Regions from separate parts of the Streptomyces sp. NBC_00286 genome, predicted to be linked through region 1. Evidence: riboswitches for the same ligand, from Rfam matches in the RefSeq annotation. Region 1 holds a riboswitch; the other holds the start of a gene.
The links. A riboswitch is a leader RNA that binds a small molecule or an ion and turns the genes downstream of it on or off. The one in region 1 is predicted to bind ZMP and ZTP.

Region 1 (14,280 bases):
ACTCCGGCGATATTTGACGACATACCATTAATCACCCGTTTCGGCGAGAGTATTGACCCTTCGGATGTCTCCTGACCAAGCGCCCATATATGGGCGATACGGTCACCGGTATGCCCGCCGATTCCACGTCCACTGTCGCCTCTGCCTCGTCCGCCGTCCCATCTGCATCCGCCTCCGTCGCCGATGTCGCCCCCGTGCCCGTCACAGGGTGGGGCCGCACCGCCCCCACGGCCGCCCGCCTGATCCGCCCTCGTACGTACGAGGAGGCCGCGGCGGCCGTCCGGGCGTGCGGGGCCCGTGGGGGCATCGCACGGGGGCTTGGACGGGCGTACGGGGACGCGGCGCAGAACGCGGGCGGGGCCGTGTTCGACATGACGGGCCTTGACCGGATCCACGCGATCGACGCGGACGGCGGGACGGTCCTGTGCGACGCCGGAGTCAGTCTGCACCGGCTGATGCAGGTCCTGCTGCCGCTGGGCTGGTTCGTGCCGGTGACGCCCGGGACCCGTTATGTGACGGTCGGCGGGGCGATCGGCGCCGACCTCCACGGCAAGAACCACCATGTGTCCGGGTCGTTCACCCGCCATGTGCGCGCCCTGGAACTGCTCACCGCCGACGGCGAGATCCGTACGGTGGGCCGCGGCACCCCTCTCTTCGACGCCACCGCGGGCGGCATGGGCCTGACGGGCGTCGTCCTCGCGGCGACGGTGCGGCTCCAGCCCGTGGAGACCTCCTTGATGTCGGTCGACACGGAACGCGCCAAGGACTTGGACGACTTGATGGCCCGCCTCACGGCCACCGACCACCGCTACCGCTATTCGGTCGCCTGGATCGATCTGCTCGGCCGCGGTACGTCGCTGGGGCGCTCGGTACTGACACGCGGGGACCACGCTCCTGTCGACGCACTGCCCGCACGCGCGCGTAGAGACCCACTCGCGTTCCGCCCTGCTCGCTTCTCCGCCGCCCCGTCCTTCGTCCCCGACGGCTTGCTCGGCCGCACGACGGTCGGCCTCTTCAATGAACTCTGGTACCGGAAGGCGCCACGCGCGCGTGCCGGTGAACTGCAGAGGATCTCCGCGTTCTTCCACCCCCTGGACGGTGTGCCGCACTGGAACCGCCTCTACGGGAAGAGCGGTTTCGTGCAGTACCAGTTCGTCGTCGGCTACGGCCAGGAGGGCGCCCTGCGGCGGATCGTGCACCGGATCTCGCGGCGCCGCTGCCCGTCGTTCCTCGCCGTGCTGAAGCGCTTCGGGGAGGGCGATCCGGGCTGGCTGTCCTTCCCGGTGCCCGGCTGGACGCTCGCCCTGGACCTCCCCGCGCACCTGCCGGGACTCGGCGCCTTCCTGGACGAGCTGGACGAGGAGGTCGCGGCGGCCGGCGGACGCGTCTACCTCGCGAAGGACGCACGGCTGCGGCCCGAGCTGTTCGCCGCGATGTATCCACGGCTCGATGAATTCCGGGCGCTGCGGGCGGAGTTGGACCCGGCCGGGGTGTTCACGTCGGATCTGTCGCGGCGCCTCGGGCTGTGAGCCGTACACGGAGTCCGGTTTTCCAACCCACTTCTACAGGAGCTCGATTTCCATGAAGGACGCCTTCGGAGCCCCCCAGTCCCTGCTCATCCTCGGCGGCACATCCGAGATCGCGCTCGCCACCGCGCGCCGTCTGATCGCCCGCCGCACCCGCACAGTGTGGCTCGCGGGCCGCCCCTCACCCGCCCTGGAGTCGGCCGCTTCCGGGCTGCGCGACCTCGGCGCCGACGTACGTACCGTCGCCTTCGACGCGCTCGACTCCGCCTCCCACGAGTCCGCGCTCGGCCCGGTCTTCGGCGAGGGCGACATCGACCTGGTGCTGCTCGCGTTCGGCGTCCTGGGCGACCAGGCGCGCGACGAGAACGAGCCCGGTGCGGCCGTACGCGTCGCCCAGACCAACTACACCGGCGCGGTCTCGTCCGGCCTGATCTGCGCCAAGGCCCTCCAGGCCCAGGGGCACGGCTCCTTGGTGGTGCTCTCCTCGGTCGCCGGAGAACGCGCCCGCCGCGCCAACTTCATCTACGGCTCCAGCAAGGCGGGCCTCGACGCCTTCGCCCAGGGCCTGGGCGACGCGCTGCACGGCACGGGTGTCCACGTCATGGTCGTACGCCCCGGATTCGTACGCTCCCGTATGACGGCCGGCCTCCCGGAGACCCCTCTCGCGACGACTCCGGAGGCGGTGGCGACCGCGATCGAGGTGGGCCTGCGTCGACGCTCCGAGACGGTGTGGGTGCCGGGGTCGCTGCGCCTGGTGATGTCGGCGCTGCGGCATGCGCCGAGGGCGGTGGCCAGGCGACTTCCGGTGTAGTCGCCGCGTGCGGTCGGCCTCAGCGTGTGGGCAAGGTGGTGTCGTTCTGCGTGGGCGCGCTCGCCTGCGGAGGCACCACCGCTCCCCCGAACACGAAGTCACGGAGCCTGCGCCACACCCCGTCGGCACCCTGCTCGTAGAGCGCGAAACCGGTGCACGGCCACTGGGCCTCGTACTCGGACAACTCCTCGTACGCCCGGTCCATGGCCTCGTCGTCGATGCCGTGCGCGACCGTCACATGCGGGTGGTACGGGAACTGCAGTTCGCGTGCCACGGGGCCGGAAGCGTCCCGGACCTGCTTCTGCAGCCACGTACAGGCCTCGGCCCCCTCAACGACCTGCACGTACACGACGGGCGACAGCGGGCGGAAGGTTCCTGTGCCGCTCAGTCGCATCGGGAAGGGGCGCCCGGCGGCCGCGACCTCGACGAGATGCGCCTCGATCGCGGGCAGCGCCGAGTCGTCGACCTCCGTCGGCGGCAGCAGCGTGACATGGGTGGGGATGCCGGTAGCGGCGGCGTCGCCGAAGCCCGCGCGCCGCTCCTGGAGCAGGCTGCCGTGTGGCTCCGGGACCGCGATCGACACACCGATCGTTACGGTCCCCACGTCGTCTCCTGTCGTTGTGCTTGCTGTTGTGCTTGCTGTTGTGCTTGCCGTTGTGGTGGTGCTTGCCCTGGTCTATCGGGTCTTCAGGATGCTTCTGGCGGGCAGGGGTGGCCACTCGTCGTGTGTGTTCCCTGTTTCCGTACGGCTTACGACTGTACGGCCGTCGGGCCCGATCCCGGGTGTCAGTGCCTCGGTCAGTGCTTGGCGGGCAGGAAGCCCACCTTCTCGTACGCCTGGGAGAGCGTCTCCGCGGCGACGGCACGCGCCTTCTCCGCACCCTTGGCCAGGATCGAGTCGAGCGTCTCCGGGTCATCCAGATACTGCTGCGTACGCTCCCGGAACGGCGTCACGAAGTCGACCATGACCTCGGCCAGGTCCGTCTTGAGCGCACCGTAGCCCTTGCCTACGTACTTCTGCTCCAGTTCCGCGATACCGGCTCCGGTGAGGGTGGAGTAGATGCTCAGCAGGTTGCTGATGCCGGGTTTGTTCGCGGCGTCGTAGCGGATCTCCGTGCCGGTGTCGGTGACCGCGCTCTTGACCTTCTTGGCGGTCGCCTTGGGCTCGTCGAGGAGGTTGATGAGGCCCTTCGGGGTCGACGCCGACTTGCTCATCTTGATCGACGGGTCCTGGAGATCGTAGATCTTCGCCGTCTCCTTGAGGATGTGCGGCGCCGGGACCGTGAACGTCTGCCCGAAGCGGCCGTTGAAGCGCTCGGCGAGGTCGCGTGTGAGCTCGATGTGCTGCCTCTGGTCCTCGCCGACCGGCACCTCGTTGGCCTGGTACAGCAGGATGTCCGCGACCTGGAGGATCGGGTACGTGAACAGGCCCACGGAGGCCCGGTCTGCGCCCTGCCTGGAGGACTTGTCCTTGAACTGGGTCATACGGGATGCCTCGCCGAACCCGGTGAGGCAGTTCATGATCCAGGCGAGCTGGGCGTGCTCGGGGACATGGCTCTGGACGAAGAGCGTGCACCGCTCCGGGTCGAGCCCGGCGGCCAGCAGCTGGGCGGCGGCGAGCCGGGTGTTGGAGCGCAGCTCGGCGGGGTCCTGCGGAAGAGTGATCGCATGCAGGTCGACGACCGTGTAGAACGCGTCGTGGGTCTCCTGCAGGGCCACCCACTGGCGGACGGCGCCGAGGTAATTGCCGAGGTGGAACGAGCCCGCGGTGGGCTGAATTCCGGAAAGCACGCGGAGAGGACGCTGCATGGCGGAGCCATTCCCCTGAGGGTGGTGGTGGGAGACGGGCGGGCGGTCAGAGGCCATGGCGCCCATTCTCGCAGGTGTCGGGAGTCGCTCCGGAACTGGTCGGAAACAGATGGGAACCGATCCGTCTCCGGCGGTGTAACAAGAGTGTGAGGACGCGGGAGGGGGGCCGCATCGTCGATGAGGCCGCGGTGATCGCACGTGTACGCGACGGAGAGCCGGAGGCGTATGCGGAGCTGGTGCGTGCCCATACGGGCATCGCACTCAGAGCGGCCGCGGCACTGGGCGCGGGTGCGGACGCGGAGGACGTGGTGCAGCAGGCCTTCTTCAAGGCGTACTGCACCTTGGGGCGCTTTCGGGACGGCGCGGCATTCAGACCGTGGCTGCTCTCGATCGTCGCCAATGAGACGAGGAACACAGTGCGGACGGCGGTGCGCCAGCGCACGGTCGTGGGGCGTGAGGCCGCGCTGGCGGAGGCTGAGCCGGTAATACCGGAGTCGGCGGACCCGGCGGTCGCGGCACTGGAGGTCGAGCGCCGGGCGGCGCTGCTGGCCGCCCTGGACCGGCTGAGCGAGGAGCACCGGCTGGTCGTCACGTACCGCTATCTGCTGGAGATGGACGAGCCGGAGACTGCCCAGGCCCTGGGCTGGCCACGTGGGACGGTCAAGTCCCGGCTCAATCGCGCCTTGCGCAAGCTGCAGCGACTGCTGCCGGATTTCCAGCCCCGGGAAGGAGGTGATGAGCATGAGTGAGTCGTACGAGCACGGGGGCGCGGAGTCCCCGGGTGGTCGTGCCCCCGACGAGCCGGGGCGTGCGCGCCGGAACGCGGACCGGCTGCCCGAGGAACTGCGTGCGCTCGGACGGTCGCTGGATCCGCCGGGCGCGAGCGGGACCGAGTCGATGGTCGAGCGGGTGCTGGGGCAGATACTGGCCGAGCAGGTGCCGGTCCCGGTGGCCGAGCCATCGAGATCGGCTACGCGAATCCGGTCGGCTCGGCGATGGGCGCGGCAGCGCTGGCGTTCGCTGACCGCCGCGCTGTGCGGACTGCTGACGGTGCTCGTGCTCACGCCTCCGGTGCGGGCGGCGGTCGTGGACTGGTTCGGCTTCGGCGGCGTCGAGGTGCGGTACGAGCCGTCGGGGCCGCACGCTTCTGCGTCTCCGGTGCCGGGCTGCGAGCAGGGCCTGACCGTGGCCGGAGCTGCCCGGAGAGCGGGGTTCGAGCCGTTGCTGCCAAGGGAGTTGGGGCACCCGTCGGCGGCACAGGTGTCGGCTGACCGCCGGGTCCTGTCGCTGTGCTGGGACACCGGGGACGGTGAGGTGATACGGCTCGACCAGTTCCGGGCGACGCTCTCTCCGCTGTTCTGGAAGTCGACGACGGTGCCGTACGAGCCGGTCACGGTGAACGGCGACTCGAGTCTGTGGTTCGCCGAGCCGCACCGCCTCGAGCTCGCCCTGGTCGACGCCGGCGGCCACGAGTACGCCAGAACGGTCCGCACGGCGGGGCCGACGCTGCTGTGGCAGCACCACGGGGCGGAGCAGGCGGAGCAGCGGACCCTGCGGCTCGAGGGTGTGGAGTCGCGGGAGCGGGCGGTGGCTGTTGCGGAGTCCGTGGATTAAGGGCAGTGAGTCAAGGCCGTGGAGCAGGGGCCGTGTGGTGCGAGCCCATGGAGCAGGCGTCGTGAAGTGGTCGGAAGTCGTGCGGGCCGAGTGGGAACCTCGGCGGGTCGAGCGGTGTACCAGAAGTGACAGGGTGCGGACGGGCCGCATCCGGGATCGACGGGGGACCGATGCGCAGGGTTCGTGAACTGACGGCGGCAGCCGGGGCGTTGACGGTGGGGGTCGCTCTGGTACTGACAGGGGCGTCGACCGCGGTGGCGGGCGGGCCGACGAGTGTGCTGCTCGTATCGCCCGCCAGCGGGGAGACGGCGTCGCTGTACAACAACGACGAGGAATACATGCGCCTCAGGGACCTGCTCCCCCAGGAGGGCGGCGACCTCGAGAAGTTGCAGGAGAAGCGGCCGGACCCCAATTCCATAGGCGGCCGGATCAACATCACGTGGATGATCCATGACGTCAGTCCCTGGCGGGTGGACATGGTGCACCCTGACGTGACCGGCTCCCGGAGCATCTGGATCTCCACGCAGATCGCAGCAGGGCCTGAAGCGGCGCAGCCACCGAGGGAGATCTGGCACAAGTCGGAGAGGCCCGACGAGCTCCGGTCCCTGCTCACCGACCTCGGCGTCATGAGCAAACACCCGGAGGGGTCAAACCCGGATTCAGGGCCGCAGGAAGAGTCGGACGACACATCGGCCGCGGTGCCGCCCGACGCCGCCAGGAAGACTCCGGTGACTACGGCCGCCGCAGGGGCGGACGACGGAACCGACTGGTGGTGGGCGATACCGGGTCTGGCAGCGGGCCTGGCCCTGGGCTCCGGCGGCGGCCTCCTGATACGCCGTGCACAGCACGACTCCGGGCCACCGCGGGAACCACGACAGGAACTGATCGATTTGTGAGACGAGCAGTCGCCTCCCTGGCGTCAGCCCAGGTCGATCTCCGGGTACAGCGGGAAGCCGGCCACCAGGTCCGTGGCCCGGCGGGAGATCTCGTCCGCGATCTTCGGGTCGAGCACATGCTGGGCCTTGGAGGGGGTGCCCTTCGCGGTCGTGCCGGGCTCCGCGGTCGTGAGGACCCGGTCGATCAGGCCGGCGACCTCGTCCATCTCGGCGGTGCCCAGGCCACGCGTGGTGAGGGCGGGGGTGCCGATGCGGATGCCAGAGGTGTACCAAGCGCCGTTGGGGTCGGCAGGGATGGCATTGCGGTTGGTGACGATGCCCGAGTCGAGCAAGGCGGTCTCGGCCTGGCGGCCGGTGAGGCCGTACGAGGTGGCGACATCGATCAGGTTGAGGTGGTTGTCCGTGCCGCCCGTGACGAGGGTGGCGCCCCGGCGCATCAGGCCCTCGGCGAGTGCACGGGAGTTGTCGACGACGGCCTGGGCGTAGTCGCGGAACTCGGGGCGGCGGGCCTCGGCGAGCGCGACGGCCTTGGCGGCCATGACATGAGGAAGAGGGCCGCCGAGCACCATGGGGCAGCCGCGGTCGACCTGGTCCTTGAGGGAGTCGTCGCACAGGACCATGCCGCCGCGCGGGCCACGCAGCGACTTATGGGTGGTGGTCGTGACGATCTGGGCGTGCGGCACGGGATCGAAGTCGCCGGTGAGGACCTTGCCGGCGACGAGGCCCGCGAAGTGCGCCATGTCGACCATCAGCGTCGCGCCGACCTCGTCGGCGATCTCCCGCATGATGCGGAAGTTCACGAGACGGGGGTAGGCGGAATAGCCGGCCACGATGATCAGGGGCTTGAACTCACGAGCGGAGGTGCGCAGGGCCTCATAGTCGATGAGGCCGGTGGCGGGGTCGGTGCCATAGGAGCGCTGGTCGAACATCTTGCCGGAGATGTTCGGGCGGAAGCCGTGGGTGAGGTGGCCGCCGGCGTCCAGGGACATGCCGAGCATGCGCTGGTTACCGAAGGCCTGCCGGAGCTCGGCCCAGTCGGCCTCGGAGAGGTCGTTGACGTTGCGGACACCGGCCTTCACAAGCGCCGGGGCCTCCACGCGGTCGGCGAGGACCGCCCAGAAGGCAACGAGGTTGGCGTCGATGCCGGAGTGCGGCTGGGCGTAGGCGTGCTGGGCGCCGAAGAGTTCGCGGGCGTGCTCGGCGGCGAGGGCTTCGACGGTGTCGACGTTGCGGCAGCCGGCGTAGAAGCGGCGGCCGATGGTGCCCTCGGCGTACTTGTCGCTGAACCAGTTGCCCATGGCCAGCAGGGTGGCCGGGGAGGCGTAGTTCTCGGAGGCGATCAGCTTGAGCATCTCGCGCTGGTCGGCGACCTCCTGGCCGATGGCGTCGGCGACCCGAGGCTCGACGGCGCGGATCACTTCGAGGGCGCTGCGGAAGGCGGTGGTTTCGGTGGAGAGGGGCGCAGACTTGTCGGACATGAGGGACCTCCGGACGTGGCGTTCACGGTTCGGCCCAGGCGCACGGCACTTGTTCGTCACGGGCCGCTCCCCGATGGTCGGTCCCATCCCAGCGCGCCAGTCACGGCCCGCCGATCAGCCTACCGGGCCCGCCCGTCGCCATATCCCCGAGTCCACCATGCGAGCGATGATGCGAGGCGGACGCGAGCGACGATGGGAAGGGGCCGCAAACCCGCCCAGGTACCCCGGATACCCCGGATCACCGGATCACCCCGGCCCCCCCTGGATCCCAGAGCAAGCCTGCCGAGAGGAGGTGGGAGTTCCCGTGACGCGTACGGAGGTGTTGATCGCCTCGGCCGAAGCGAACAGCGCGCACAACTACCACCCGCTGCCGGTCGTCGTGGCCACGGCGGACGGGGCGTGGATGACGGATGTCGAGGGGCGCCGTTTTCTCGACCTGCTGGCCGGATACTCCGCGCTCAATTTCGGGCACCGCAACAGACGGCTGATCGATGCGGCCAGAGCGCAGCTGGAGCGGGTGACGCTGACATCGCGAGCGTTTCATCACGACCGGTTCGCCGAGTTCTGCGCGCGGCTGGCGGAGCTGTGCGGCATGGAGATGGTGCTGCCGATGAACACGGGCGCGGAGGCGGTGGAGTCGGCTGTGAAGGCCGCGCGGAAGTGGGGGTACACGATCAAGGGCGTGCCCGACGGGACGGCGAAGATCGTCGTGGCGAGCGACAACTTCCACGGGCGTACGACGACGATCATCAGCTTCTCCACGGCTCCGGAGGCACGGGCGGACTTCGGGCCATACACACCGGGCTTCGAGATCGTGCCGTACGGCGATCTGACCGCGATGAGCCAAACCCTCACGCAGAACACGGTCGCCGTGCTGCTGGAGCCGATCCAGGGTGAGGCGGGCGTGCTGGTGCCGCCGGCCGGTTATCTCGCGGGCGTACGGGAGTTGACGCGGGAGCGGAATGTCCTGTTCATAGCGGATGAGATCCAGTCGGGACTGGGGCGGACGGGCAGGACCTTCGCGTGTGAGCACGACGGGGTGGTGCCGGACATGTATGTGCTGGGCAAGGCGCTCGGGGGCGGGGTCGTGCCGGTGTCGGCGGTGGTGTCGAGCGCCGAGGTGCTGGGGGTGTTCCGGCCCGGGGAACACGGTTCGACGTTCGGCGGCAATCCGCTGGCCTGTGCCGTGGCGATCGAGGTCATCGCCATGCTGCGGTCCGGGGAGTTCCAGGCGCGGTCTGCGGAGCTGGGTGAGCATCTGCATCGTGAGCTGGCGGTGCTGCGCGATACGGGCAGGGTGACGCAGGTCCGGGGGCGCGGGCTGTGGGCGGGGATCGATATCGCCCCGGCGTACGGCACTGGCCGGGAGGTCTCCGAGAAGCTGATGGACCGGGGCGTCCTGGTCAAGGACACCCACGGCGCCACCATCCGGATAGCGCCACCACTGGTGATCAGCAAGGAGGACCTGGACTGGGGACTCGCCCAACTCCGGACCGTATTGGGGGTGTAGAGAACCACCGGGACTCGGCATCACTGGGGCCCAGCGGATCACCCGGACCCAGAGCCACCGAGCCCCAGCGGATCACCGAGACGCCGAATCACTCGGACCCAGCGGATCACCGGGACTCGGAATCGCTGGGTCCCGGCGATCACCGGGACCCAGCGATCGCCGGGGCTCAGAGGATCACGTGCGGCAGGAAGCGGGCGTACTCGTCCGTGATCAGGCCGGCGGACTCGCGGATGTCGAGGCCCGCCGACTCGTCCTCGACTACCCAGGCGCCGAGGACGACACGGTTGCCGTCGAAGGAGGGAAGGGGGGCCAACTCCTGGTAGCAGCAGGGTTCTTCCGTGACCGTTCACCATCAACTTCTCGATCGTCACCCTACAGATCATGGTCCCGGCCGCCGTAACCGGGCCCGACGGGTCCTCAGGGCAGCACCCTGCACAGAGCGTCCAGCGTGCTCGACCACGCGTGGTCCGGGGGTGTGCCGTAGCCCACGACAAGGGCGTCGTACGGTCCGGCGGCGGCGACCTCGGCAACGTCCGCGTGGCGGTAGCGGGTCAGGCCGTGCAGCAACAGGCCCTGCCGGGCCGCCGCTCGGACCACCGACTGCTCGGTGCCGGGCGGGAGTTGGAGGACGGCGTGGAGGCCGGCCGCGATACCGGTGGCCCGCACCGACGGGGCGCGGGACGCGAGCGCCGCGACGAGCTGGTCGCGGCGGCGGCGATAGCGCAGACGGGACGCGCGGACGTGACGGTCGTACGCGCCCGAGGTGATGAACTCCGCCAGGGTCAGCTGGTCCAGGACCCCGCACGACCAGTCCGTGCCGCCCTTCGCCGACACGACCTCCGACGTCAGCGACGGCGGCAGGACCAGCCAGCCGAGCCGCAGTCCTGGCGCCAGGGACTTGCTCGCCGTGCCCATGTATACGACGCGGTCCGGGTCGAGGCCCTGGAGCGCGCCCACCGGCTGACGGTCGTAGCGGAACTCTCCGTCGTAGTCGTCCTCCAGGACCAGCCCGCCGGTTCCCCGCGCCCAGTCCACGACGGCGGCCCGCCGGTCGGGCCGCAGTGGCACGCCCATCGGGAACTGGTGCGAGGGGGTGAGCAGGACCGCCCCCCTCCCCGCTCCCGCCAAGGCGCCGGTACACGTCCCCAGTTCATCGAACGGCAGCGGCACCGTCCGCAACCCCGCCGCCTCCGCCACTCCCCAGTGCACGTCAAGCCCGTACGACTCCACGGCGAGCGAGCGCAGCCCCCGTTGCCGCAGTACAGCGGCGAGCAGCCGCAAGCCGTGTACGAAGCCGGAGCAGATGACGATCCGGTCGGGGTCGGTCCGTACGCCACGAGCGCGGGCGAGGTAGGCGGCGAGGGCGGTGCGGAGTTCGACGCGACCTCGTGGGTCGCCGTAGCCGAAGGCGTCGTGAGGTGCCTCGGACAGCGCGCGGCGGGCCGACCTGAGCCACTCGGCGCGGGGGAACGAGGCGAGGTCGGGGTTGCCGGGTTCGAGGTTGTGCGTCGGTCCGCGGGGCGAGCGAGGCCTGGGTGCCGTGTCCGAGTCCGGCGCCACCGCGGCCCGTTCCGCGACCCGCGTGCCCGAACCCTGGCGCGCGGTGAGCCAGCCCTCGGCGACGAGACAGGCGTACGCGTCGGCGACCGTGTTGCGCGCGATGCCGAGGTCGGCGGCGAGCGCCCGCGAGGACGGCAGCCGCGTCCCCGGTGCGAGCCGCCCGCTCCGCACCGCCTCGCGCAAGGCGTCCGTGAGCCCTCGGCGCAGACGGGAGCCGCCCAGGTCGAGGTGCAGATCAACACCTAAAGTGGCCCAGGGTTTCTCCATGAAAATGGACCATACTCCTGGGCTACTCGAACCTTAGGGTCGCAGTCATGACGACGAACGAGACGACCGACGACACGACCAGCACCACGACCGACACCACCTCGTACGTCCCCGAACACACCCCCCGGCTCGCGTGGGCCAAGCTCGCGCCCGACGTCTACAAGGCCATGATCAGGCTCGACACGGCGGCCCGGCAGGGCGTCGACCCCGTGCTCCTGGAGCTGGTGAAGATCCGCGCGTCGCAGATCAACCACTGCGCCTTCTGCGTCGACATGCACTCCAAGGACGCGCTCGCGGCCGGCGAGAGTGTCGAGCGGATCATCCAGCTCAGCGCGTGGGAGGAGTCGCAGCACTTCTACACGGCGAAGGAAGTCGCGGCGCTCGCGCTGACCGAGGCGGTCACGGTCCTCACGGAGGGCTTCGTGCCGGACGAGGTGTACGACGCGGCCGCCAAGCAGTTCGACGAGGCCGAGCTGGCGCAGCTGATCGCCGCGATCACGGTGATCAACGCGTGGAACCGGTTCGGCGTGACCTGCCGTATGGTCGCGGGGCACTACCAGGCGGGCGAGCACAAGTGACGGCTCGCACGCAGTTCCTCGATCCCGAGGTCGGCAAGGCCATGTCCGCGCTGAGCGCCGCCGCGAAGAAGGGCCTGGGCGACCCCGGGCTCGCCGAGCTGGTGCAGATCCGCGCCTCACAGCTCAACCACTGCGCGTTCTGCCTCGACATGCACCTCCAACTGGCCCGCAAGCACGGCGTGAGCGAGAAACAGCTCGACCTTCTGAACGCCTGGGAGGAGGCGGAGGACCACTACAGCGAGCGCGAGCGGTCCGCCCTCGCGCTGACCGAAGCGGTCACGGTCCTCACGGAAGGCTTCGTGCCGGACGACGTGTACGAGCGGGCGGCGCGGCACTTCGACGACGCCCAACTCGCGCATCTCATCGGGTTGATCACCGTTATCAACGGATGGAACCGGCTGATGGTCAGCCGACGCATCCCGCCGGGGGGCCGTGCATGGTGAGCAAGGTGGAGACGTTCCGCGCGCTGCATCAGGGCCGCTCACCGGACGACCCCCTGATCCTCCCCGGGCCGTGGGACGCGGCCAGTGCGCGGGTCTTCGAGGACGCCGGGTTTCCGGCGCTTGCGACGCCCAGCGCCGGGGTCGCCGCCTCGCTCGGTTACGAGGACGGGGCCACGCCCGCCGACGAAATGTTCGCGGCGGTCGGGCGCATCGCGCGGGCCGTGGACGTTCCGGTGTCGGCGGACGTCGAGGACGGGTACGGGCTCGCGCCCAAGGAGTTGGTGGACCGGATCCTTGAGACGGGTGCCGTCGGCTGCAACCTCGAGGACTCGCACGAGGGCGTCCTCAAGGACCCGGCGCGGCACGCCGACTGGCTGGCCGAGGTACGGGCCGTCGCGGGCGACCGGCTGTTCGTCAACGCGCGTGTCGACACGTTCTCACGCGGGGTCGCCGATCCCGAACGGGCCGTCGAGCGGGCCGCGTTGTACGTGGCGGCGGGCGCCGACTGCGTGTACCCGATCGGCGCCCCGGAGGATGCCCTCCCGGCGCTCCGGGCCGCGATCCCGGGTCCGATCAACGCCTACGCGCGACTGGAAGGTCCCGCACCGGCAGAGCTCGGCCGACTCGGGGCCACACGCATCACGTTCGGTCCCCGTCTGCAGCGCCGCGCCACCGAGGCGCTGACCGGCATGGCCCGAGCCCTGCACGACGACTGGCTCGGCCAGGCGCGCGCCGCAGCGCAACGCCTGGCCGACGAGAACCTCTCCGCGGAGCCGAACGCCTGGTGAGCGTCACGGACACCTGTTGACGGTCACTCGGACAGCCACGTCCGCCAAGTCGATTCGTGGCTGTCCACCCACTCCTTCGCCGCCTCCTCAGGAGTCAGCGAGTTGACGTGGCCATCACTCGCCACTGCCGAGCAGGTCCACGCACTTCTCTCCGACCATGAGCACCCCGATCATCGGGTTCACCGCGGGCATCGTCGGGAAGACGGAGGCGTCGGCGATCCGGATGCCGTCCAGTCCGCGGATCCTCAACTGCGGGTCGACGACGGCGAGTTGATCGTCCGGGGCGCCCATCCGGCAGGTGCCCGCCGGGTGGTACACCGTGTGGGCCACCGACCGCGCGTACACGCCGAGCTCCTCGTCGCCCGTGACGTCGGGACCGGGGGCCACCTCGCGCTTCAGCCAGCCCGCCAGCGGCTCGGACTTGGCGATCTCGCGGGCGATCCTGATGCCGTCGACCAGGGTGCGGCCGTCGTAGTCGTCCTCGTCCGTGAAGTAACGGAAGTCGAGGGCGGGCTTCTCGGCCGGGTCGGCGCTCGTCAGATAGAGCCTGCCGCGGCTGTGCGGCTTGGGGATGTTGGGGGTCATGGAGACGCCGTGAGCAGGGCGTTTGTACCCCAGGCGCTCCGGGTTGTCGGTGAACGGGATTTGGTAGAAGTGGAACATCAGGTCAGGACCCGGATGGTCGGGATCGCGGCGCACGAAAAGGCCCGCGTCGGAGTCCATCGCGGAGTTCTCGGGGATCGGGCCGTTCGTCTCCCAGACGATCACCGACTCGGGGTGGTCGAGCAGGTTCTCGCCGACGCCGGGCAGGTCATGCACGACGGGAATGCCGAGCGCCTCCAGATCGCGGGCGGGCCCGATACCGGAGTGCATCAGCAGCCGCGGTGAGTCCACGGCGCCCGCGCACAACAGGACTTCGTTCTCGGCGCGTACGAGGATCTCCTCGCCGTCCTTGGTCCGTACGTGCACTCCGCGCGCCCGCGTCCCTTCGAGCTCCAGC
Region 2 (14,280 bases), 1.6 Mb from region 1:
CTGAAGACGATCGGCAGGCTGAGCGTGACGGACCTGCGTCTCGACGTGTGGCGGGCGCCGACCGACAACGACGAGGGCGCCTCCTGGCAGGACGACATCCGCTGGGCTTCACTGTGGCGCAAGTACGGCCTGCACCGCATGCAACACCGCTTGGACGGCGTCGAGTTGAGCGACGACGCGTTGACCGTACGGACCCGGGTGGCGCCCGCCGCCTGGGAGGTGGGCCTGCGCACGGTGTACCGGTGGACGTCCGACGGCAAGCGGCTGAAGCTGACCGTGTCCGTGGCGCCCGAGGGCGACTGGACGGTGCCGCTGCCCAGGCTCGGCATTCGCTTCGGGCTCGCGCAGGCCGGCCAGGTGAAGTGGTACGGCGGCGGCCCCGGTGAGGCGTACCCGGACACCAAGTCGGCCTCGATGCTGGGTCTTTGGCACTCCTCGGTGGACGAGCTGCAGACTCCGTACGTGCGTCCGCAGGAGAACGGGGCACGGGCCGACGTCCGTTGGGCGGAGCTCGGGGGCTTGCGGATCGAGGGCGACCCGGAGTTCTGGTTCTCGGCCAGGCGCTGGACCAACGAGCAGTTGGACGCCGCCCAGCACCTGACGGACCTGACACCCGGCGACACGGTGTGGGTCAACCTCGACCACGGCCAGCAGGGCATCGGCTCGCAGTCCTGCGGTCCTGGCGCGCTGCCGCAGTACCAACTGCGGGCGGCACCCGCCGAGTTCTCGTTCGTGTTCTCGGACCTTCGTGAGTGACAAGGTCACCTCGACCGCGGCCGGGCGGCTCTTCAGCCGTCCGGCCGCGGTCGCGTCGTGTGTCGGTTTCGTCCTCATCGGCATGCTTCAAGCGCTCTACGGCCCGGCGGTTCCGGGCCTGCGCGAGGAGTACGGCCTCACCCCCTCCGGGGCAGGGCTCGGACTCAGCCTGCACTTCACGGGCGGCGTCGCGGGCGTACTGGTCTTCAACGCGATCCACTCCCGGATCAGCAACAGGGCGCTGCTCGGGGCGAGTTACGCCCTGATGGCGGCCGGCGGCGCGGGCTTCGCGCTCGCGCCCAACTGGCCGCTCGCCCTCGCCGCGGCCTTCCTCGCCGGTCTCGGTTTCGGCGGCATCGACTACGGCCTCAACCAGCTCTTCGCGGTCGGCTTCGGCGAGCGATCGACCGCGATGCTCAACATTCTCCACGCCCACTTCGGCATCGGCGCCGTACTCGGCCCGGCGCTCATCGCGTGGACGGGCCCGGACGGGTACGCGTACGCCTTCGGGGCGTGTGCGGTGCTGGCGGGCGCGCTGATCCTGTGCACGGGCGGGGTGGGCAGCGAGGAGCCCGCGCTATCGGTTGAGAAACCTGCCGCCACCGGCGGCCTCCTCTCCCGCGTACTGATCGGCTTCCTCGTCCTCTACATCCTGAACGTGGCCGTCGAGACGGGCGTAGGCGGCTGGGAGCCCACACACCTCGAGACCATCGGCTACAGCACCACCGTCGCCGCCTCCGCCACCTCCGTGTTCTGGCTGATGATGACCGTCGGCCGCTTCCTCGTCGTCCCCCTCACACTGCGGTACTCGCCCGAGCGCATCCTCACGGTGTGCGCGGCCGGGATGACGGTGTGCCTGCTGCTCGCGTTGATTCCGGGGGCGGCCCCATGGGCGTACGCGGGTGTGGGCCTGTTCATCGCGCCGGTCTTCCCGACCGGACTGCCCTGGCTCAACAGGGCCCTCCCGCAGGCAAAAAGGGCTGGCGCCTGGGTGATCGCAGCGTCGATGATCGGTGGGGTGGCGGCTCCTCCGCTGCTCGGGATGGGCATCGAGGTCTCCGGCATCCGCGCGGTGCCTTGGCTGCTGACAGCGTTGTCGGGGGCCGGTCTCGTCGCAACCGTATGGCTGATCAGGCTCACCAATCTGATTAGCGAAAGGTAGTGATCCTGTGGCAGAGTGTGACGCGCACGCCCGGCGCCCAGGCGACGTCGGGCACCCTCCTCGGCGAGGTCGCAAGACCTGGCCGAACAGCGTCCGGAGGGACGTGTCACGCGGGCTGGCGACTCCGGTCATCAGCACCAGGGCACGAAGACGATCGGCTCACATCCCTGAGCAACACTCAGGATCACTAAGCCGATCAGAGACGCTGACCAGGAGGTCCGCCGCATGAGCGGCAGCATCGAGGTCCGGGGACTGTCCCGGACCTTCCACACCACCGTGCGCCGACCCGGTGTCCTGGGGGCTATCCGATCGCTGGTCAACCCAGAGCGGATAGCCAAGGACGCCGTCTCCGACATCAGCTTCGAGGTGCAGCCCGGCGAACTGCTCGCCCTGCTCGGGCCGAACGGTGCGGGCAAGTCCACCACCATCAAGATGCTCACCGGCATCCTCACGCCGACGTCCGGTGAGGCGCGGGTCGCGGGCGTCGTCCCGTACGAGGAGCGCGAGCGCAACGCCCGCAACATCGGGGCCGTGTTCGGACAGCGCACCCAACTGTGGTGGGACCTGCCCGTGCGCGAGTCCTTCGCGATCCTGCGCGACATCTACGACGTACCGGCGGACGAACACGCCACGCGATTGCGGGAGTTCGACGAACTGCTCGACCTGTCCTCGTTCTGGGACACGCGCGTACGACACCTCTCGCTCGGCCAGCGCGTGCGCTCCGACCTGGCCGCCGCGCTGCTGCACGACCCGCCGGTGGTGTTCCTCGACGAGCCGACCATCGGCATGGACGTGGTCGTGAAGGAGCAGGTGCGGGAGTTCCTCCGGTACCAGGTGGAGGAGCGCGGGCGGACGGTGCTGCTCACCACGCACGACATGACGGAGGTCGAGCGGCTCGCGGAGCGCGTTGTGCTGATCAACCACGGGCGGCTCGTCCTGGACGGCACGCTGGACGAGATCCGCCGGAAGTTCGGCTGGACCTGGCAGGTGCGGGCCACGCTCGCCGACGCGCACGCCGCCGTCGAGCCGTGGCCCGGCGTCGTACTCGTACGACGGGAGGGTCCGCAGGTGGTGTTCGGCCCGGACGGGCCGGCCGCGCCGACGGTGCACCAGGCGCTGAAGCAGGTCATCGAGCGGTATGAGGTGACCGATATCGCCCTGGACGAGGCCGAGTTGGAGGATGTGATGCGGGCGGCGTACGCCCAGGCGGGCGACGACCTGGCCGCGGACATGGCGGCCGAGGTGGCTGGTGACGTGGCAGCCCAGACACCGGCTCAGACGCAGGGAGGCTGATCCCGTGGCGACGCCCTCCGCGCCCTCCATGCCCTCCGCCCTGCGCGCCTGGCGGGCCGCCCGGGTCACCCCGCTCGGCGAGCTGCACACCCCGCCCCGTATGACCGCCGCCCTGGTGCGACTGGCCGTCCAGGTGGTGCTGGTCGCCTCGCTGTGGCGCGGCCTGTACGCGGCGACCGGCACCACCGCCGGGCTCGACCGCGAGCAGGCCGTCACGTACGCCGTGCTCGCTGTACTGGCCACGCGCGTACGGGAGTTGGACCAGTACTCGGGACGCGACACGGTCCTCCAGCACATGCACTTCGGCACCATCGTGTACTGGTATCTGCGCCCGCTGCCGCCGCAGCGCTACTACGCCCTGCGAGCCCTGGGCGAGCAGATCTACGGCTTCGCGTGGGCCATCGTCGGTTACGCGGTGTGCGTGGCCGCCGGAGTCGTACAGCAGCCCAAGTCGGCTGCCGTGGCAGGGGTGTTCATGGTGAGCCTGCTGCTGGGCCAGTGGGTTCTGTACTACATCATGCTCGCCATCGACCAGCTGTGCTTCTTCACGCTCCGCAACGGCGCCGCGATGCTGATCCTGATCTTCGCGCAGAACCTGCTGTCCGGGGTGTACGCGCCGCTGTGGTTCTTCCCGGACTGGTTCATCACGCTCAGCGGCTTCCTGCCGTTCCAGGCGACGTTGAGCGTGCCGCTGTCGCTGTACGTGGGCCGGATCGAACTGTCCGACGCCGGGGCACAGTTGGCGATCCAGGCCGCCTGGGTGGTGGTCCTCGCGCTGCTCACCCGGCTGGTGTGGCGGCGGGCCGCCCGGCGCGTGATCTCCCAGGGAGGCTGACCGTGTCCTCGCAGAAGACCATGCCCTCGACGGAGCCCATGTCGTCGCCGAAGCCCTGGTTCTCGCTGAAGCCCTGGCGGACCGTGTGGCGGATCACGAAGCTCAACTTCCGTTCGCAGCTGGAGTATCGCTCCGAATTCCTGATGATGATCGCGATCGGTGCGATCTGGCAGGTGTCGGTGATCGTGTTCGCGACGGTGCTGCTGACCCGGTTCGCCGGGATGGGCGGCTGGGAGAGCGCGGACGTCCTGCTGATCGCGGCGATCCGGATGCTGGCCCACGGCCTGTTCGTCCTCTTCCTCGGCCGGGTGCACGGTCTGAGCCGGCACATCCAGGAGGGCGTGATCGACACGTACCTCGTCCGCCCGATGCCGGTCTACCGCCAGCTCCAGCTGCAGTACTTCCCCACGAACGCGATCGGCGACCTGACGGTGGCGGCAGGCCTGATGGTGGGCGCGCTGACCCGCAGCGAACTGGACTGGACGGCGGGCCGGATCACATACCTCATCATCTGCGTACTAGGCGGAATGCTCCTCGAGGCAGCCCTCTTCACGGTGGTGGCCTGCGCCGCCCTCCGCTTCCCGGCCGCCGACTACTGGAGCCGCTGGCTGGAGGAACTGCTCGGCACCTTCGGCAGCTATCCGCTGAACGTCCTGCCGAAGGCAGTGGGCGGCTTCCTGACGTTCGCGCTGCCGCTGGCGTTCGTGGCGTACTTCCCCGCGGCCGTACTGACCGGGCACGGGCACGACACCGGGGTGCCGTACTGGCTGGCGGCGGCTTCGCCGCTGCTGGGGGCGGTGGCGTACCTGGGCACGAGGTTGCTGTGGAGGTGGAGTCTGCGGCACTACACAGGGGTGAACGGGTGAAGGCGGCCACGACGTCATCGCCCTCGTCCCCGACCCCGTCCTCCTCAGACTTACGAGCCCGTCTCTCGGTCTGCCTGGTCTTCGTGATCCTGGGTGCCACCCAGGGCGGCTGGATGGCGCGCATCCCGGCGATCCGCGGTGCGGTCGGCGTGGACGTGTCCGAGTGGGGGCTGTTGAGCAGTACGTCCGCCGCCGGGGACCTCGTCGCGATCGTATTGATCACCGCGCTGATCGGACGGGTGAGCACCCGCCTGCTGGGCCTCTCGGCAGCCGCCCTCATCCTGCTCAACGCGCCGCTGCTGGCGGGGGCGTCGACCGTCCCCGCCCTGGTGACCGGGCTGACGCTCTGGGGTGTCGCGGCGACCTTCCTGGCCACACCCGTGAACGCGCTGGCAGTCGCCGTCGAACGCCGCTACGGCAGGCCCCTGCTCTCGAGCTTCCACGCCACCTACAGCTGCGGGGTGCTGGCCGGCGGCGCCCTCGGCACGCTCGCCGCGGCCACCGGGGTGTCGCCGGGCGTGCAGATGGCGGTGAGCAGCGGCATCCTCGGGACGCTGCTGCTCGTGACCGCCGGCTGGCTGCCGGACGAGGAGATCCGCAAGGAACGCCGCCGGTCCGTACGGCAGCGCTTCACTCCCCAGCTGATCCTGCTCGCCTCCATCGCGTTCCTGGCGTCCTTCGTCGAGGGCGCGGCGTCCCAGTGGAGCTCGGTCTACACGGCCGATTACCTGGGCGAGGGCTCGGCGCTCGGCGCGGCGACGTACACGTGCTTCTCCGTGGCGATCCTGGTGCAACGCCTGCTGGGCGACCGCTTCGTGACCCGCCTTGGCCAACGCACGTTCGTACGACTCTCGCTGCTGACGGTCGCCCTGGGTACGGCCCTCGTCCTCGCCCACCCCAGCCTGCCGCTCGCTCTGGCCGGCTTCACCGTCGTAGGTCTGGGCATCGCCTGCGTCCTCCCGGCGGCGATCACCCTGGCCGGCCGCCAGCCCGGAGTCCCGCCCGGCGAGGGCGTCTCCGTCATCGCCATCGGCCAGTGGCCCGGCTTCCTCCTCGCCGGCCCGGCCGTGGGCCTCCTCGCGGGCGCGGCCGACCTACGACTGGCACTGGTGACGCTGATCGTGTCGGCGCTGGGGGCGGCGGTGCTGGCGGGGTGGGTACGGGAGTGACGGCGCCTTCGGGTTGACGACGGTGTCAGCGTCCCTGGACTCCGAGTTGCCTCGCGGCGGCATCGACGGTCTGCTCCAGCAGAACGGCGATGGTCATCGGCCCGACGCCGCCGGGAACCGGGGTGATCAGGCGGGCACGGGTGCGGGCGGTGTCGAAGTCCACGTCGCCGGTGTTGCCGGGGTTGTACCCGGCGTCGATCACCACCGCGCCGGGTTTGATGTCCTCTCCGCGGATCAGCCGGGGCCGCCCCACGGCCGCGATCACGATGTCCGCTTCCCGGACGACCGCGGACAGGTCCGCGGTGCGGGAGTGGCAGTACGTCACCGTGGCGTCCTCGGCGAGCAGAAGCATCCCGATCGGCTTGCCGAGGATCGCGCTGCGGCCGACGACGACGGCGTGCCGGCCCGTGGGGTCGACGTCGTACTCGTCCAGCAGCCGCATGATCCCGCCGGGCGTGCACGATACGAAGCCGGGCAGCCCGAAGCTCATCGCACTGAAGGAGTGCATCGTGACGCCGTCGACGTCCTTCTCCGGGGCGATGGCCTCGAACGCCGCGCGCTCGTCGATGTGCTCACCGGCCGGGTGCTGAAGCAGGATGCCGTGCACCCCGGGGTCCTGGGACAGGGCGGCGAGCGTGTCGACGAGCTCGGCGGTCGTGGTGGTGGCGGGCAGACCGACATGGCGGGAGGTGATGCCGGCCTTCGCGCACCGGGCCCGCTTCATACGGACGTACGTTACGGATGCCGGGTCCTCGCCCACCAGCACCGTCGCCAGGCATGGCGCCACGTTGGTGCGCTGTGAGATCTGCGCCGCGCGGGCGGCGGTCTCCTCGATGATGCGCCGGGCGAGGCCGGTGCCGTTCATGAGCTGGGCCGTCTGTGTCGGGGACATGGCCGCCTCCCAGGCGTAGTTGACCACTCGCCCAGGCGCACGGCATCGACCGATTCGTCAGACCGCTCCCCGGTGGTGCTCCACCTCAGCGCCAGTCACGGCCCATGTCGCACTGTAGTGGACTTGAACGGCCCCGGGAATGACGAAGATCCCGCATCCCCGGGGGAGTGCTGTGTCGCAAAGCGAGAGCACTTCCTCCAACGGTGTTCACGTACTGCTCGTTTGAGCGTCTGAAGGGCATCTTCCCCGTGACTGTTCACGCTTTTCACGGATAGGGGTGTGGGCCGGCGATCCCACGGGGCGTGCCAGAGAGGAAGTCGGTGCTGTCCGCCCACTGATCCACGCTGCCGATCAGTGGGCGAGAGCGCAGCTCCGGGTCGGTAACCGTGTCACTCAGGGCCTGGGCGAAGCGTTCGGCGTGGAGGACCAGGAATGGGCGGCTGTGGTAGCGGCGGCTGGTGGGGTCGATCGGGGCGGTGAGACCGGAGGCGTTCTGGAGGGTGGCGACCTTCTCGTACGCGTCACAGAGGTGCCGTTCTCGGTCCGCGTACTGCTTCGCGGCGAGAGCGCCGCGCAGGGACGGGGTGAGGTCGGCGGTCAGCGGCAGGCGGGCGAAGGCACTGCCTAGCCATTTGCTGTACGGGGCGTACGTCCGCGACAGAAGCAGGCACAGCCGCATCAGGTCGCGGACCAAGCGCCCGGCGACCACCGCCGAGCCGAGGTCGTCCCCGACCTCCGCACAACGGCCGACGAACGCCTCCTCTTGTGACAGCCGTTGCCACTGGCAGGCCAGCAGGTAACGCCACACCTGGTCGGGATACCAGGCGAGGCGCCGCCGTACGGCGTCAAGCGTGCCGAGTCCGTCGTGGAAGACGGCTCCCGCGGTCACCTCGAGGAGCCGCTGCTGGGGCATGGAAAGCCAGTCCTGCACGGTCAGTTCGGGGGTGGCGAGCGCGTCCACCCCGAGCTGCGCCACGAGCCACGGCCCGAGCCCGTCCACGGACACCCGGTGGTCGACGAGCCCGTCGACCAGCTCCATGTGGCCCGACACCGGATCCAGCGCATCGTCGTCCCAACGGCGGAAGTGCGTGGGCCAGCCGCGCACCTCCTTGGGCAGGCGCTCGGCCAGCAGCCGGTGGATGCGCTCCCCGTGCTCGGCGATGTCCTCGTCCGACAGGAACAGGTTCAGCCGCGGCCCCCACTCATGGTCCGCCGACCGCGCCGTGTCGAAGCCGAGCACCTCGGAACCCGAGCCGATCCGGGCGGCCGTGTAACGCAGCCCCGGGTACTCCTCGGCGAGGATCGGCCGCACGGCCTCCTCGTACAGGATCCAGGAGAGTTCGAGGCCGGGGAGGAACGCGGCGCTGGGTGGAGTGGGAAGTGGTGTCGGCATACGGCCACTCTGCCGGGACCAGGCTTCCGCCCACCACTGGATTACGTGGGGGCCGGCGATTGGAAGGCTTGGGACACGCGACCACCGCCCGCCCACGCCGTGACCAGGGACTTCACCAACTGCCGTTGCCCCAAAGCTTCCAATCCCCACACCGCTGGGAAACCGGACCGGAGCCAGCGCCGGCGGCTACGCCACAGGGAGGGGCACCTCTGCCCACACCGTCTTGCCCGGACCGTCCGAGTGGAGATCCACGTCCCACCGAGCCGCCAGCCCCGCGACCAGCAACAGCCCCCGCCCGCCCTCGGTTTCGCCGCCCGGCACCCCCAGCACCGGCAGCCGATCCCCACGCTGGTCGGACACCTCGATACGGAGCACCCGCTCGTCCTCCGTCAGTCGTACGCGGAAGTCCCGGCCGGGCACCCGCCCGTGACGCAGTACCGGTAGGCCACTGGCGAGGTTTCCGCTGTGCGGGTCCTTTTCCAGTGGCCCCCGGCCCGAACCCGCCGTGCACCTTTTGGTGCAGCGGGCTCTCCAGTGACTACTGCGTGCTGTTCACCCGGGTTACGTATGGATGCTTCCGTGACAAGGCGGGCAGACCACGAGGGTTCTGCGCCGTTTCTTGAGCATCAGTTGCGCCCATGCGGGCTGTTCTCCTGCGCTGCTTAGCTCGGCGAGGGAGCGAACTTGGTGTACTTGCACTTCAGTTCGGCTCTCGCAGAGTTCACACCGTCCGCGTTGGAGCCGGTCGATCAGCTGGCTGCCGCGCGGGCGGCTGCGCGGGGTGAACAAGGTGGACGGGAGGTCGTCGAGGACGGCCGTCCGTTTCCGGGTGAGGGGAATACCACCGAACCGTGCGATCAGTGGTTTCCTGCCCTCGCGTTCGATCCTGGCCTCGAAGCACCTGCGTGGCCCCTGGGGTGTCCTGATGGTTGTTTTGTAGCGGTTGGCCATCGTGGTCACCCGCGACCGGTGCCGGGCGGCCAGGGTCTTGAGCATGGAGGTCAGCATGACCCCCTTGAGCCGGTCGAGTCTCCAGACGTCGCCGGCCAGCAGGTAGTACTGAACGATGCCCCGGTACTGAGCTCCGTAGAGGCTGACGATGTCGAAGGGTGTGCAACTCGTTAGCGGGAGCAGGTGTGTGGGTTTGCCACGGCTGAGGAACGGGGCGCATTTGGCCTTGATCACGTCTTTGGGCACACGGAGTTGGATCTTCCCGTTGATGGAGCGGAGACCGCGATTGACACGGCCGCCCCGGGAGATCTTTTCGTCTGCGTGCTGGACGGTGATCTCGTAGCCGAGGAAGCGGGCCGCCTGGGTGCGGCCATGGGTGATCAGTGTCTTGTCCTGGTTGAGTTCCAGCTTGAGGTCGTCGCGCAGGAATGTGGCCAGACGCTGCTTGATCGTCTCGGCTTCGGCCTTGGGTCCGATGAACCCGAGGAGGTGATCGTCTGCGTAACGGATATAGCGTAGCCGCCGGTAGCCGGGGTCATTTGGATCTCCGGCCGGATGGCGGCGTAACTCTTTTCGCCATTGGCGGACTTGAGCGGACTCGGTGTTCTCCTTCCTGTAGGCGAGCCGCTTCCGGGCAGCTCCGATCGCATTTTCCAGCTCCTTGTAGGCCGGGTTCTTGCGGCGGGTTGTTCCTCGGGTGTATTCCGGGATGAGAACTGTCTCGACGAATCTGTCCAGCCGGTCCATGTAGATGTTGGACAGGAGCGGGGACAGCACACCGCCTTGCGGAGATCCCGACAGGGTGGCGTGCCATCTCCAGTCCTCCAGGTATCCCGCCTTCAGCATCTGTTGGATGAGGCGGAGGAACCGGTTGTCGTGGATCTTCTCCGACAGAATGGCCAGCAGGACCTCATGGTCGAGCGAGCCGAAGCAGTCGGAGATGTCTCCTTCAACAAACCAGGTTGTCCCGGTCCAGTTGTGTGTCACCTCGGACAGTGCCGTGTGACAGCCCCGGCCGGGACGGAAACCGTGGGAGCGGCCGGAGAAACGCGGCTCGTAATACGCTTCAAGAAGAAGGCGAATCACTTCACCGACGAGTTTGTCCGACCAGGACGGCAGACCGAGTGGGCGTGTCTTTCCGTTGGATTTCGGAATGTGGACGCGCCGCACCGGGCGGAAGCGGTAGCGCTCGTGGCGCATGGCTTCGATGATGCGTCCGATCTTGGCTTCGGACATGCCGTCTGCGGTTTCCCCGCAGGCACCGGGCGTCATCGCGCCGTGGTTGGCGTAGATGCGCCCGTATGCCAGCAGATACAGGTTCGGATTGAACATCTGCCGATACAGTTCATCGCACGGCAGACTCTGCCTGCCGCGTTCACGCAGGACATCAAGCACCGTTACGGCGTTCTGCATTACGCATACCTCCCAGCATCGTGATGTCCGATCACCTGGCCCCCTTCGCCCTGCGGACGGCTTTCCCGTCCTCCTTGGCAGATCGTTACTCCTGCGACTACTACGAGGCCTCCGTCACCATGGGGCTCACGCCCTTTAGGTGATCCCATGTTCGTCTCTGTTGTACGTATCTAGCGCGACTTAGGCGCCCCACTCATCTCCTTGAATTCCCTCACTGGGAATCAGTCCGCGCCCCGAAGGTTGTGGTGGATACGCAGCTACTCCACCACAGGAGGCGGCATCGGTGTCAGGTATGTTTCCGATGGATGCCAGCCCTTTCATCCCTTGGAGATTGGGGTTCAGGCAGTACAGCTTTCGCCATATCGCGCGGGTCCCTCAGCGCATCACTTCCATACCTGAACGTGATCGTTGATTTTCTGGCATGCTGCTGTCCCCTTCGCCTTTCGGACCCGGGTAAGCCATCAGACCCAGAAACCTCCCTTCAGTTCCTCCCGGTTGAACCGGGGATACAACAGAGCGCCTCATGGCGCACCCGCGTTCGCGGCTAGTTCGGCCGCGATGGACGTGACGGTGTCGTTGGTCTCGCCGCCGTACGGGTAGCCCCACTCGTCCAGCCGGTGCGCGACGAGACGCCGGGCGAGGCGTGCTCCTCGTCGCGTCGAGCTCAGTTGCTGCACGAACGTGCGTACGGTGACCGGGACTTGAGGAAGGGCTTGGTTCGTCATGCGTCCACGGTGGCGGCGCACGGCCGCGGTCACCAGCCTTGCTACCCGTACGCAACGTCAGCGTACGAGTACGCAGGGTGGACAGGACGCTTAACTGACCGTAACCATGGGTGACTTCGCGCGGTTGCGCACACAACACCACCCAGGAGTACGCGATCCATGACCACCGGCAGCAACACCGAACCCGAGCCCTCCGAAAGCCTCCAGACCTTCGGCGCGGTCCTGCAAGGCTTTCGCGAGCACGCGGGACTCACCCAGGAGGAACTTGCCCGGAAGATGAAGTTCTCCGTGCACTTCCTCGCCTCCGTCGAGCAGGGCAGACGCCTGCCTCCGGACGACTTCGTGGAGGCCGCCGAGCAGGCCCTCAACGCGCACGGGATCCTCCGGAAGGCGGCCCGCAAGATCGGACGGCAGCCGGGGCTCGCGGCCTGGTTCCGGAAGTGGGCGGGGCTGGAGGAGACCGCCATCAGTCTCTACACGTATGAATGCCGGTTGATTCCGGGCCTGTTGCAGACGGAGGCTTACGCGCGGACGCTCTTCGAGAACAGGCTTCCGCTGTTCACCGACGAGGAGATCGAGGACCGGCTGACCGCCCGCCGGGATCGGCAACGGATGCTGCGGGAGCGGCAGAACACGGCCTTCAGCTTCATCCTTGATGAGCACTTGTTCCGGCGCGGAACGGAAGGGACGGAGGCCGCTGGCGAACTCATCGACAACGTCGCGGAGCTGGGTTCGCTGCGGAACGTAGAGATCCAGATCATGCCGCTGGCGCGGGACGTACACGCCGGGATGGACGGCCCCCTGCAGTTGCTCGAGACCCCGCAGAACCAGTGGTACGGGTACCTCGAAGGCCAGGAGACCGGCCAGCTCATCTCCGACCGGAAAACGATCAGCGTGCTCCAGATGCGGTATGCGAAACTGCGCTCGCAGGCCCTCACCCCCGAGGACTCAGCGAGCCTGCTGAAGCAACTGCGAGGAGCGCGATGAGCACCGACAAATTGGCGTGGTTCAAGAGCAGCTACAGCAGCGGCTCCAGTGGCGACTGCCTCGAAGTCGCCCTGGACTGGCGCAAGTCCAGCTACAGCGGGGACTCCAGCGGCGACTGCCTCGAGGTAGCCGCCGACTGGCGCAAGTCCAGCCACAGCAGCGGTGGAGACGGCGACTGCATAGAGATCGCCACCCGCCCCACCACCATCCACGTCCGCGACTCCAAGAACACCAAGGGCCCCCAACTCACCCTCTCCCCCACCACCTGGACGAAGTTCGTCACGTACGCGGCCCACAGCTGACAAGTCGCGTCAGCGCAGAGGCTGGGAGCTCGTCGAGGCCGCAACGTAGGCCAACCCGTCGTACTCGTTCCCTCGTCGTGGTGAGGCCCGGTTGGGATGGGGAGCCCAAGTTCCAGACGCCCAAGGGGAATTCTGCGGTTCCGTGGCACGAATCGGCGACAGGCGGGGCGCGATGTGGAGGGTCGCAGTGAAGCATTCTGCGTGGCGTGCTTCGCGGGGGAGCACTGTCGGCCGGGACCCCTCGGCCCCTGCCGACCGCGCCCCGGGCGACCCATGCCCCCGGAGCGCCCTGCGGTGCAATAGCTCTACGGAATCCGGCGAAGCGTCAGGTGCTGCAGGGCTCTTCTTGCTCGTTCCCGGAGCCGGCCCGGATGTCGGCACGTGCGGCAAGAGTGCTGTTGATGCGGCCCAGTTCCCAGAGCAGATAGACGCTGGCTCCGGCGAATGCGACCCATTCGCCCCAATAGAGGATGCGAGTCGCGAGGTACAGCAGGCCGACCAGGACGATGAATTTAACGAGGATTTCGGGCGTCCGGTCGCGTTCGACGATGATCCGCTGTCCGCGACCGTGGATCCACTGCAGGCGTGAACTCATGAGTATCCCCTCGGGCTCAGGGTAGGCAGTATGCCGCTTGCCGCTCCGCAAGTGCTACGGGGCGAGGCCATCCGCCCCGCCCCCCCGTACCGATGACCACGCCTCAGTGATCCGCGCAGCAAGGCGTAGGGTCCGGTACCTCGAACGGGACCAGGACTCCGCCCGCGGCCGGCATCGCGGTCAGGACGAGTTCCCCGTCCCGCCATTCCGGACGTACGTGATCCCTCGTCACGATCCGCTGTTCGGGCGCGGGTTCGCCGGACCCGCCCAGCACCGCGACCCGGTCGATCGCCGAGCCCGCCACCAGCTCCGCGACCGTTACCGCCCCGGTCAGCCCCGCGACCCCGGGGTACACGACGGCGCGGCCCGCAGCGTCAGGAACGCCCACCGTCACCTCGTACCCCTTCGCCGACAGCCCCCGCCGCGCCTCCTCCGACGCGCCCGTGAACGACAGCACAACCCGCGGCCGCTCCCCCCGCACCAGATGCGTGCAGCCGAACACGCCCTCCGGGAGGGCGAGTTCGGCGGTCAGCGACTGGAGCAGGTGGTCCGCCTCGCGTAGCGTCGTCGCCTCGGTGTCGATCCAGAAGGAGGCGCCAGGCTGCTGCTGCCCCGGCGTCGTCACGACGGCAGGACCCACACGGGGTTCGAGTAGAACCACAGGTCCATCCACGGGTCCGCGTCACCCACGACGTCGATCGCCGGGCCCGCCGGGTCAACCGCCTTGCCCATCAAGCCCGTTGCCGAACGGTTGCCGTCAGTCCCGCGCAGGCGGACGTACAACGGCCGGTCCACGCGGCCGAGTTCGTACGTGAGCTTGACCCTGCCGGAGGACTTCCCGACCTCGTACGACTTGACGACCTTCGCGGTCGGCGCGGTGAAGGTGTCCTTGTCCTTCGCGGCACCCGTGACGTCGCCCTGGATGACGTCGACTCGGGCCA

Region 2: another riboswitch for ZMP and ZTP. It lies ahead of OHT21_RS09665 (bifunctional 5,10-methylenetetrahydrofolate dehydrogenase/5,10-methenyltetrahydrofolate cyclohydrolase); the one in region 1 lies ahead of OHT21_RS16835 (glycine hydroxymethyltransferase).

Annotation. Positions count from the first base shown of each region.
Region 1 is NZ_CP108054.1:3,709,033-3,723,312, forward strand. Features, by position in the region: gene OHT21_RS16800 (FAD-binding protein) at 111-1,529, shown strand; gene OHT21_RS16805 (decaprenylphospho-beta-D-erythro-pentofuranosid-2-ulose 2-reductase) at 1,582-2,337, shown strand; gene OHT21_RS16810 (2'-5' RNA ligase family protein) at 2,357-2,941, opposite strand; gene trpS (tryptophan--tRNA ligase) at 3,136-4,146, opposite strand; gene OHT21_RS16820 (RNA polymerase sigma factor) at 4,293-4,895, shown strand; gene OHT21_RS16825 (hypothetical protein) at 4,888-5,760, shown strand; gene OHT21_RS16830 (hypothetical protein) at 5,931-6,656, shown strand; gene OHT21_RS16835 (glycine hydroxymethyltransferase) at 6,680-8,134, opposite strand; ZMP/ZTP riboswitch at 8,160-8,248, opposite strand; gene rocD (ornithine--oxo-acid transaminase) at 8,439-9,644, shown strand; partial or broken gene OHT21_RS16845 (glutathionylspermidine synthase family protein) at 9,811-9,981, opposite strand; gene pdxR (MocR-like pyridoxine biosynthesis transcription factor PdxR) at 10,062-11,471, opposite strand; gene OHT21_RS16855 (carboxymuconolactone decarboxylase family protein) at 11,519-12,049, shown strand; gene OHT21_RS16860 (carboxymuconolactone decarboxylase family protein) at 12,046-12,492, shown strand; gene OHT21_RS16865 (isocitrate lyase/PEP mutase family protein) at 12,486-13,280, shown strand; gene OHT21_RS16870 (GMC family oxidoreductase) at 13,395-14,280, opposite strand, start outside.
Region 2 is NZ_CP108054.1:2,128,364-2,142,643, forward strand. Features, by position in the region: gene OHT21_RS09635 (glycoside hydrolase family 2 TIM barrel-domain containing protein) at 1-756, shown strand, start outside; gene OHT21_RS09640 (MFS transporter) at 749-1,918, shown strand; gene OHT21_RS09645 (ABC transporter ATP-binding protein) at 2,144-3,211, shown strand; gene OHT21_RS09650 (ABC transporter permease) at 3,240-4,046, shown strand; gene OHT21_RS09655 (ABC transporter permease) at 4,085-4,912, shown strand; gene OHT21_RS09660 (MFS transporter) at 4,996-6,081, shown strand; gene OHT21_RS09665 (bifunctional 5,10-methylenetetrahydrofolate dehydrogenase/5,10-methenyltetrahydrofolate cyclohydrolase) at 6,107-6,973, opposite strand; ZMP/ZTP riboswitch at 6,996-7,082, opposite strand; gene OHT21_RS09670 (DUF4037 domain-containing protein) at 7,239-8,366, opposite strand; gene OHT21_RS09675 (ATP-binding protein) at 8,553-8,786, opposite strand; gene OHT21_RS09680 (reverse transcriptase domain-containing protein) at 8,928-10,730, opposite strand; gene OHT21_RS09685 (hypothetical protein) at 11,252-11,455, opposite strand; gene OHT21_RS09690 (helix-turn-helix domain-containing protein) at 11,615-12,442, shown strand; gene OHT21_RS09695 (DUF397 domain-containing protein) at 12,439-12,744, shown strand; gene OHT21_RS09700 (hypothetical protein) at 13,070-13,339, opposite strand; gene OHT21_RS09705 (hypothetical protein) at 13,443-13,964, opposite strand; gene OHT21_RS09710 (PHP domain-containing protein) at 13,961-14,280, opposite strand, start outside.